DNA from 2 places in the Comamonas sp. 17RB genome. Region 2 is predicted to be linked to the other one. Evidence: predicted binding sites of a transcription regulator. Region 2 holds the regulator's gene; the other holds the start of a gene.

Region 1 (3,551 bases), on a different contig from region 2:
TGCTGCTGGTCAGCCCGCGCCGACTCAATGTGCGCACCTGGCCCGAGCTGCTGGCCGAGCTGCGGCGCAAGCCCCAGCGCTACCGCTATGCGTCCGCGGGCATTGGTACCTCCAACCATGTGGCCGGTGAATGGTTCAAGCTCGAGACTGGCGCCTTGCTCGAGCATGTGCCCTACAAGGGCTCGGGGCCTGCCATGCTGGATGTGGCGCAAGGCAATGTGGAGCTGATGCTGGACGGGCTGGCGTCGGCTCTGCCGCACCTGCAGGCGGACCGGCTGCGGGCGGTGTTCGTCACCGGCCCGCAGCGTTCGCCGCTGCTGCCCGATGTGCCCACGGCGCACGAGCTGGGCCTGGACGATTTCCAGTCCATGCCCTGGTATGGCATTTTTGCCCCCAGAGCCACTCCTGCTTCCGTGCAGGCGCGGGCCATCGAGGTGTTCCGCAGCATGGCGGGGGCGCCCGCAGTGCAGAAGGAGTGGCGGGCCATGGGGGCCACCTGGCCGGGGCTGTACGGCCCGGAATTCAAGCAGTTTCTCCAGGACGAGATGAAGCATTGGGCGCGCATTGTGCGGGAGACCGGCGCAGCGGCGCGGCCCTGAGATACCGAAAGCACCACCATGACAGGACAGATCACGCTGCGCCCCTGGAGCGCGCAGCCGCAGCATGCCGGCATCTGGCGTGTGGGCATCGACCACCCGGGCAAGCTCAATGCCATGTCGCGCGCCATGTGGGTGGCGCTGCGCGAGACCCTGCAGGCCGTGAATGCCCGCAGCGATGTGCGCTGCCTGGTGGTGCAAGGGGAGGGCGCGGCTTTTTGCGCCGGTGGCGATATCGCCGAGTACCCGGGCTTTCGCTTTGACGAGGCGCAGCTGACGCATTTCCACGAAAGCGAAGTCTGGGGCGGCTTGCAGGCCTTGCTGGACTGCCCGGTGCCGGTGGTGGCCGCGATCCGCGGTGCTTGCATGGGGGCCGGGGTGGAAATCTCCAGCTGCTGCGATCTGCGCGTGGCGACCGAGGACGCCAAATTCGGCGCACCGATTGCCAGGCTGGGCTTTCCGATGGCGCCCCGCGAACTGGAGCTGGTCGGGCGGGAAGTGGGCAGCATGGTGGCGCGCCGCATGCTGCTGGAAGCGGCCGTGTTTTCTGCCGCCGAGATGGCGCAGCACGGTTTTCTGGGACCGGTGGTGGCTGCGGAGCAGCTGGACGCCGTGGTGCAGGCCACGGCCGAGAAGGTGGCGGCCTTGTCGCCACTGGCGGCGCGCCTGAACAAACAGGCGATGCGCAGCCTGGCCCAGGGCGGGGTGCCGGCGGTGGTGCAGCCCTATGCCTATGCCGATGATGCGGAACACCGCGAAGGTATCCACGCTTTTCTGGAAAAGCGCAAACCGCAGTTCTGACCGGGTGTGGTGCACGGGGTGCAGGGTGTGTGGCGGCATCGCCGCAGCCTGCTGCTGCTGCTACTGCCGCAAAGCAAGCACCGAACAACCTGCACGAAGCAAGCAATAAACAAGCAATAAACAAGCACCAAAGGGGCCGCATGCGGCCCCTTTGTCACATTAAGGCCGCATTAGCGACCCAGCAGGGGTCTGCGCCTTAGCGCAGCACCAGCACGGGAATCTGCGAGTGCGTGAGAACATGCTGCGTCTCGCTGCCCAGCAGCAGGCGCTTGAGGCCCTTGCGGCCGTGCGAGGCCATCACGATCAGGTCGGCTTTTTGCTTGGTGGCTGCCGACATGATGGCTTCGGCCACGAGGTCGGACTTGGCAATGCTGGTCTTGACCGTCACGCCCACGGCTTTGCCTTCGGCCTTGACCTTGTCCAGCATGGCTTGCGCCTGTTCGGCCCACTGCGCCTCGATGCGCTTGATTTCGGCGTTGTCCACGGTGACACCACCTTCCAGATAGCTGCGCGGATAGCGGGGAACCACTTTCAAGGCCACCAGCGAGGCACCACAGAGCTTGGCCAGCGACAGGGCGTTGGCGACAGCTTTGTCGGAAAGGGGGGAGCCGTCGGTGGCCACCAAAATGCGTTCGTACATGAGTTATCTCCTTAATGGCAAGTGGACAGGTCAAAGCTTAGAGCGATCGCCAAGGGTGGTCTTGATGCACATCAATACGCTTATCATCGCGCCCATTACGCTTGAACCATGTCCCACGAAACCCTGAATCCATCGCAGGCAATGGAGCGGACCGTGCTTGATTCAGGCCGCCTGGAGGTCCCCGGCAACATCGCCCTGCTCGATGATCCGCTGGAGTGGGGCTCGTTCGGGCGCCCTGCAGGTGCGCCCGCTGCGCAGGCCGACGTCGCCGATCCGCTGCAGGTTCCCCTCTGGGAATCGAACGTGGTGCTGGGCGGCATGCACTGCGCCACCTGCGCGCTGACCATCGAGGAAGCCTTGCGCACCGTGCCCGGCGTGCAACGGGCCGATGTCAGCGGCTCCACCCACCGCGCCAAGGTGCAGTGGAACCCCTCTCTGGTACGCCCCTCGCAATGGATGGCGGCCATCCAGAAGGCGGGCTACGGGGTGTTGCCTGCGCGCGACGCCCATGCGCGCGAACTGCGCCAAGCCGAAAACCGCCGTGCACTGTGGCGCTGGCTGGTGGCCGGCTTTTGCATGATGCAGGTGATGATGTACGCATGGCCGGCCTATGACGCCAAGCCGGGCGATCTGACCTTGGAGATGGAAACCCTGCTGCGCTGGGCTTCGTGGGTGATCTCCATCCCCGTGGTGCTGTTTGCCTGCGGCCCTTTCTTTCGCAGTGCGTGGCGCGATCTGCGCACGCGCAGCATCAGCATGGACCTGCCGGTGGCGCTGGGCATGCTGATCACCTTTGTCGTCAGCTCCATGGGCACCTTCGATCCGGCGGGCCCGTTCGGCAAAGAGGTCTATTACGACTCGCTGACCATGTTCGTGTTCTTCCTGCTGTCCGGCCGCTGGCTGGAGTTGCGCCTGCGCGACAAGACGGCCGGTGCACTGGAGGCGGTGATGAACCGCCTGCCCGACAGCGTGGAGCGCCGCCTGCCCGATGGCGGCTGGGAACGGGTGACGGTGCGCCGGCTGCAGGCCGGCGATGTGGTGCGGGTGCTGGCGGGAGAGGCGTTTCCCGCCGATGGACAGTTGGTGCACGGCCAGACCCACGCCGATGAAGCGCTGCTGACCGGGGAGTCCACGGCCGTGCGCAAGGTGGTGGGCGATACGGTGACGGCCGGCAGTTTCAACCTGGGTGGCCCGGTCGAAGTGGCCGTCGACATGGTAGGCGCGCAGACTCGCTTTGCCCAGATCGTGGAGTTGATGGAAAGCGCGGCTTCGCAAAAGCCGCGCCTGGCGCAGCTGGCGGACCGTGTGGCCAAGCCCTTCCTGGTGGTGGTGATGCTGGCGGCACTGGCCGCCGGCGTGTACTGGTGGCCCAGCGACCCGGGCCACGCCATGATGGTGGCGGTGGCCATTCTGATCGTGACCTGCCCCTGCGCGCTGTCCCTGGCGACGCCGGTGGCCATGCTGTCGGCGGCGGGCAGCCTGGCGCGCCACGGGGTGCTGGTGCGCAATCTGCA
Region 2 (3,551 bases):
ATGACGGCGCGCCGCACCAGGTCGTCGCGCCCCAGCGCCAGGCCCCGCACCACGGGCAGCCGACCCTGGTCGAGGAAGTCGTAATACTCTTCCAGGGTCTTGGCGTTCTGGCTGTAGGTGGCACCCACGCGGCCGATGGCGGACACCCCCAGGGCAATCAGGTCGCAGTCCGGCTGCGTGCTGTAGCCCTGGAAGTTGCGGTGCAGCCGTCCTTGCCGCTTGGCAATGGCCAGCGCATCTTCCGGCAGTGCGAAGTGGTCCATGCCCACATAGACATAGCCAGCCTGCATGAAGGCATCGATGGAGCCCGAGAGCATGGACAGCTTGTCCGAAGCCTCCGGCAGGTCTTCCTGCGCAATGCGGCGCTGGGGCTTGAAGCGTTCCGGCAGATGCGCATAGGCATACAGCGCGATCCGGTCCGGCCGCAGCTGGCACACCTGCTCCAGGGTACGCTGGAACGATGCAGCGGTCTGCTTGGGCAGGCCATAGATCAGGTCCACATTGACCGAGTGAAAGCCCAGCTCGCGCGCCGCCTGCACCAGATCGAAGACCTGCTCGGCCGGCTGCTCGCGGTGCACCGCCTTTTGCACATCGGGGTCGAAATCCTGCACCCCGAAGCTCAGGCGGTTGAAGCCCAGCTGCGCCAGATGGGCCAGGCGTTCGCGGGTGACGGTGCGGGGATCGACCTCGATGGAATATTCGCCCACCGCTTCAAAACTGAAGTTGGCGCGCAGCATATCCATCAGCTGGGTCAGCTCGGCATCGGACAGGAAGGTGGGAGAGCCGCCGCCCAGGTGCAGCTGGCTGACCGCCTGTCCCTTGCCACAATGCGCCACCTGCAGAGCCACCTCTTTTTCCAGGTACTGCAGATAGGTCTGCGCGCGTTCATGGTGCTTGGTGATGATCTTGTTGCACGCGCAGTAGTAGCACAGGGCCTCACAGAAAGGCACATGCACATACAGTGACATGGGAAGCGCCTTGGCCGCAGAATGGTGCTTGCGCTGTTCCAGCGCCAACACATAATCATCCTGACCAAATGCTTCAATAAAGCGATCAGCGGTGGGATAAGAGGTATAACGGGGCCCAGGCACGTCGTACCGACGCAAAAGCTCCGGCGTTACTGCTGTCATTGAATATTCCTTAGGTGCTGTACGGCACTGTGCCGCAGCCCGGGGAAATTAGCCTTGATGCATATCAAGACATTCAAATACCATACCTGAGACAATTGACTCACATCATTCGCACAACTGAGCACCCCCTCTCTCGCCTCCCAGCCCGATAACCTTTCAGCGTTACGTCCAATGGCCCGTTCAGCGGGAGCCCAAGGCGTCAGTGCCATGACACCACCCCCTATCAAAGTCACCTGCTCCAACTGCAATCTGCGTGAACTGTGCATGCCCACAGGCTTGAATGAGCAGCAGTTGCACCGTATTGACGATATTGTGGCCACACGCCGCAAAATCAAACGGGGCAGCACCTTGTTCCGCAATGGCGAGGCATTTACTGCGCTCTATGCCATCCGCACCGGTTTCTTCAAAACCTGCGTGGCCACGGAAGACGGCCGTGACCAGGTGACGGGCTTCCAGATGGCGGGCGAGATCATCGGCTTGGACGGCATCGTGCACGACCACCACACCTGTGATGCCGTAGCCCTGGAAGACGCCGAAGTCTGCGTCATGCCGTTCGACCGCCTGGAAGAGCTGTCGCGCGAAGTGACGGCCCTGCAGTCGCATGTGCACAAGGTGATGAGCCGCGAGATCGTGCGCGAACACGGCGTGATGCTGCTGCTGGGCAGCATGCGTGCCGAAGAGCGCCTGGCCGCCTTTGTGCTGAACCTGGTGCAGCGCCTGCACACCCGGGGCTTCTCGTCTTCCGAGCTGGTGCTGCGCATGACGCGTGAAGAGATCGGCAGCTACCTGGGCCTGAAGCTGGAAACGGTCAGCCGCACCTTCTCGAAGTTTGTCGAGGAAGGCCTGGTCGAAGTGAAGCAGCGCCATGTGCGCATCCTGGACACCGAAGGCCTCAAGCGCATCGTCAACAGCCAGCACGCCTGCGAGTGAGAGCAGCCGCCACCGCGGCGCGGCTCCAGCACCCCCGCCTCCTTCCGGAGGCTTTTTTCATGGTGCCCGGCCTTGCCGCACCACGGCATTCCTGCACGTCGGCAGTGCGCGGGCCTGCCCGCACAGCCCTGCGGGGGGCCGCTCCCTCCCCCACTTCACAGAGGCCGCTCACAGCGACGGAACGCGGCGCTCCTGGGCATTGAGCTCCTGCGGGGACAGGGCCAGCAGGCTGGTCATGGCCGATGCCATCATGATGATGGCCCAGAACAGGAAGAAGGCCACCGTGCACACGCCCAGGCGCGACACCTCGCCGTAGGCCGACAGCCACTGCATTTCCAGCGGGTCGACCACGGCAAACACCAGCATCTCCATCACCCCGGCGGCCAGAAAGGCAGGCCAGGCAATCCACATCCAGCGACGCAACAGCATGGGTCTCTCCTTGTTGTGGCAGGCAGATGCCCCATTGTGCGAGCCTCTGCCTGCCGCGTCACCGCCTGCAGCGTCCCCACAAACCCTGAAAAAGGCATAAAAAAAGCCAGCCGGTAGGCTGGCTTGCTGTGGCTGCAGCGCAGGTACCGCAGGCCCTGCGCTGGCGCCCGGCTTACTTGCTGCCGCGCAGCAAGGCCTTGAGTGCGCTTTGCAGGCGCTGGGCCGCGCTGTCGCTGCGCTCCGCAGCCAGCACCGCCGCCACATCCTGCTCCCAGGTGGTGCGGGGATCGGTGGCCTTGCGGTTGGTCAGCAGCTGCAGCTGCAGTGCACGGCGTGCGGACAGCTGGTCGGCCGGGGTGGGCACGTCGGCAGCCATTTCCAGGCGCAGCAGCGACTCGGCGGCTTCGCCCTTGGCGGCTGCGCCCACGGCGGCATGCCAGCTGTTGCGGGAAGCATTGCTCAGCTTGCCCAGTTCCTGCGCGGGCGGCACCAGGGCCGCATCGCGCTTGGACCAGGCGTCCATCAGCTGGGTCAGGGCTTCGCCATGGGCCTGGGCCGTCAGCTTGCGCAGCGCAGACTGGGCGTGTTCCTGGGCTTCACGCTGGGCGCGGAAAGCCGCATCGCCCAGGCGCGGGCCACGGGCCGGGCGCTCGAAACGGTCACCGCGGTCACCGCGATCCTGGCGGGGGCCGGGCTTGCGGCCACCAGCCGCCGCAGCCGGGGCTTCCTTGCGCATGCCGGGGCGGTCGTCGCCACGCACGGCCTTCACCGGGCGGTCGGTCGCCACGGGCGCAGCCGGTGCCGCCGCGGCAGCTGGCTGGGCGGCTTCGGCCGCAGGGGCGGCACGCAGGGCTTCTTCCAGCGCGGTCAGCGCGGCGCGGATCTTCTGCGCATCGCCTTCGGCGTTGGCGGCTTCCAGCTGCTGCGAGGCTTCCAGCACCGCACGGTCATGGGCGCTGAGCGATTCCAGATTGACGGCACGGCTGCCGCGCTCACCACGCTCGGCCGGCTTGCGGCTGAAGGCCTCGTCCAGCGGCTTGCGGAACGCATCCCACAGCTTCT

The links. Region 2 encodes FNR, which switches genes on or off when oxygen is low (the NO sensors DNR and NnrR bind a similar motif). Its sites were predicted from a motif close to TTGATNNNNATCAA; they were not measured.
Region 1: the regulator FNR is predicted to act here: its motif matches at 2,099-2,112, upstream of QM470_RS07475 (universal stress protein).

What each region holds. Positions count from the first base shown of each region.
Region 1 is NZ_JASHHY010000003.1:256,541-260,091, reverse strand. It holds gene QM470_RS07485 (Bug family tripartite tricarboxylate transporter substrate binding protein) at 1-599, shown strand, start outside; gene QM470_RS07480 (enoyl-CoA hydratase/isomerase family protein) at 618-1,397, shown strand; gene QM470_RS07475 (universal stress protein) at 1,594-2,037, opposite strand; gene QM470_RS07470 (heavy metal translocating P-type ATPase) at 2,146-3,551, shown strand, end outside.
Region 2 is NZ_JASHHY010000005.1:61,324-64,874, reverse strand. It holds gene hemN (oxygen-independent coproporphyrinogen III oxidase) at 1-1,130, opposite strand, end outside; gene fnr (fumarate/nitrate reduction transcriptional regulator Fnr) at 1,338-2,060, shown strand; gene QM470_RS10410 (hypothetical protein) at 2,229-2,489, opposite strand; gene QM470_RS10405 (DUF349 domain-containing protein) at 2,662-3,551, opposite strand, start outside.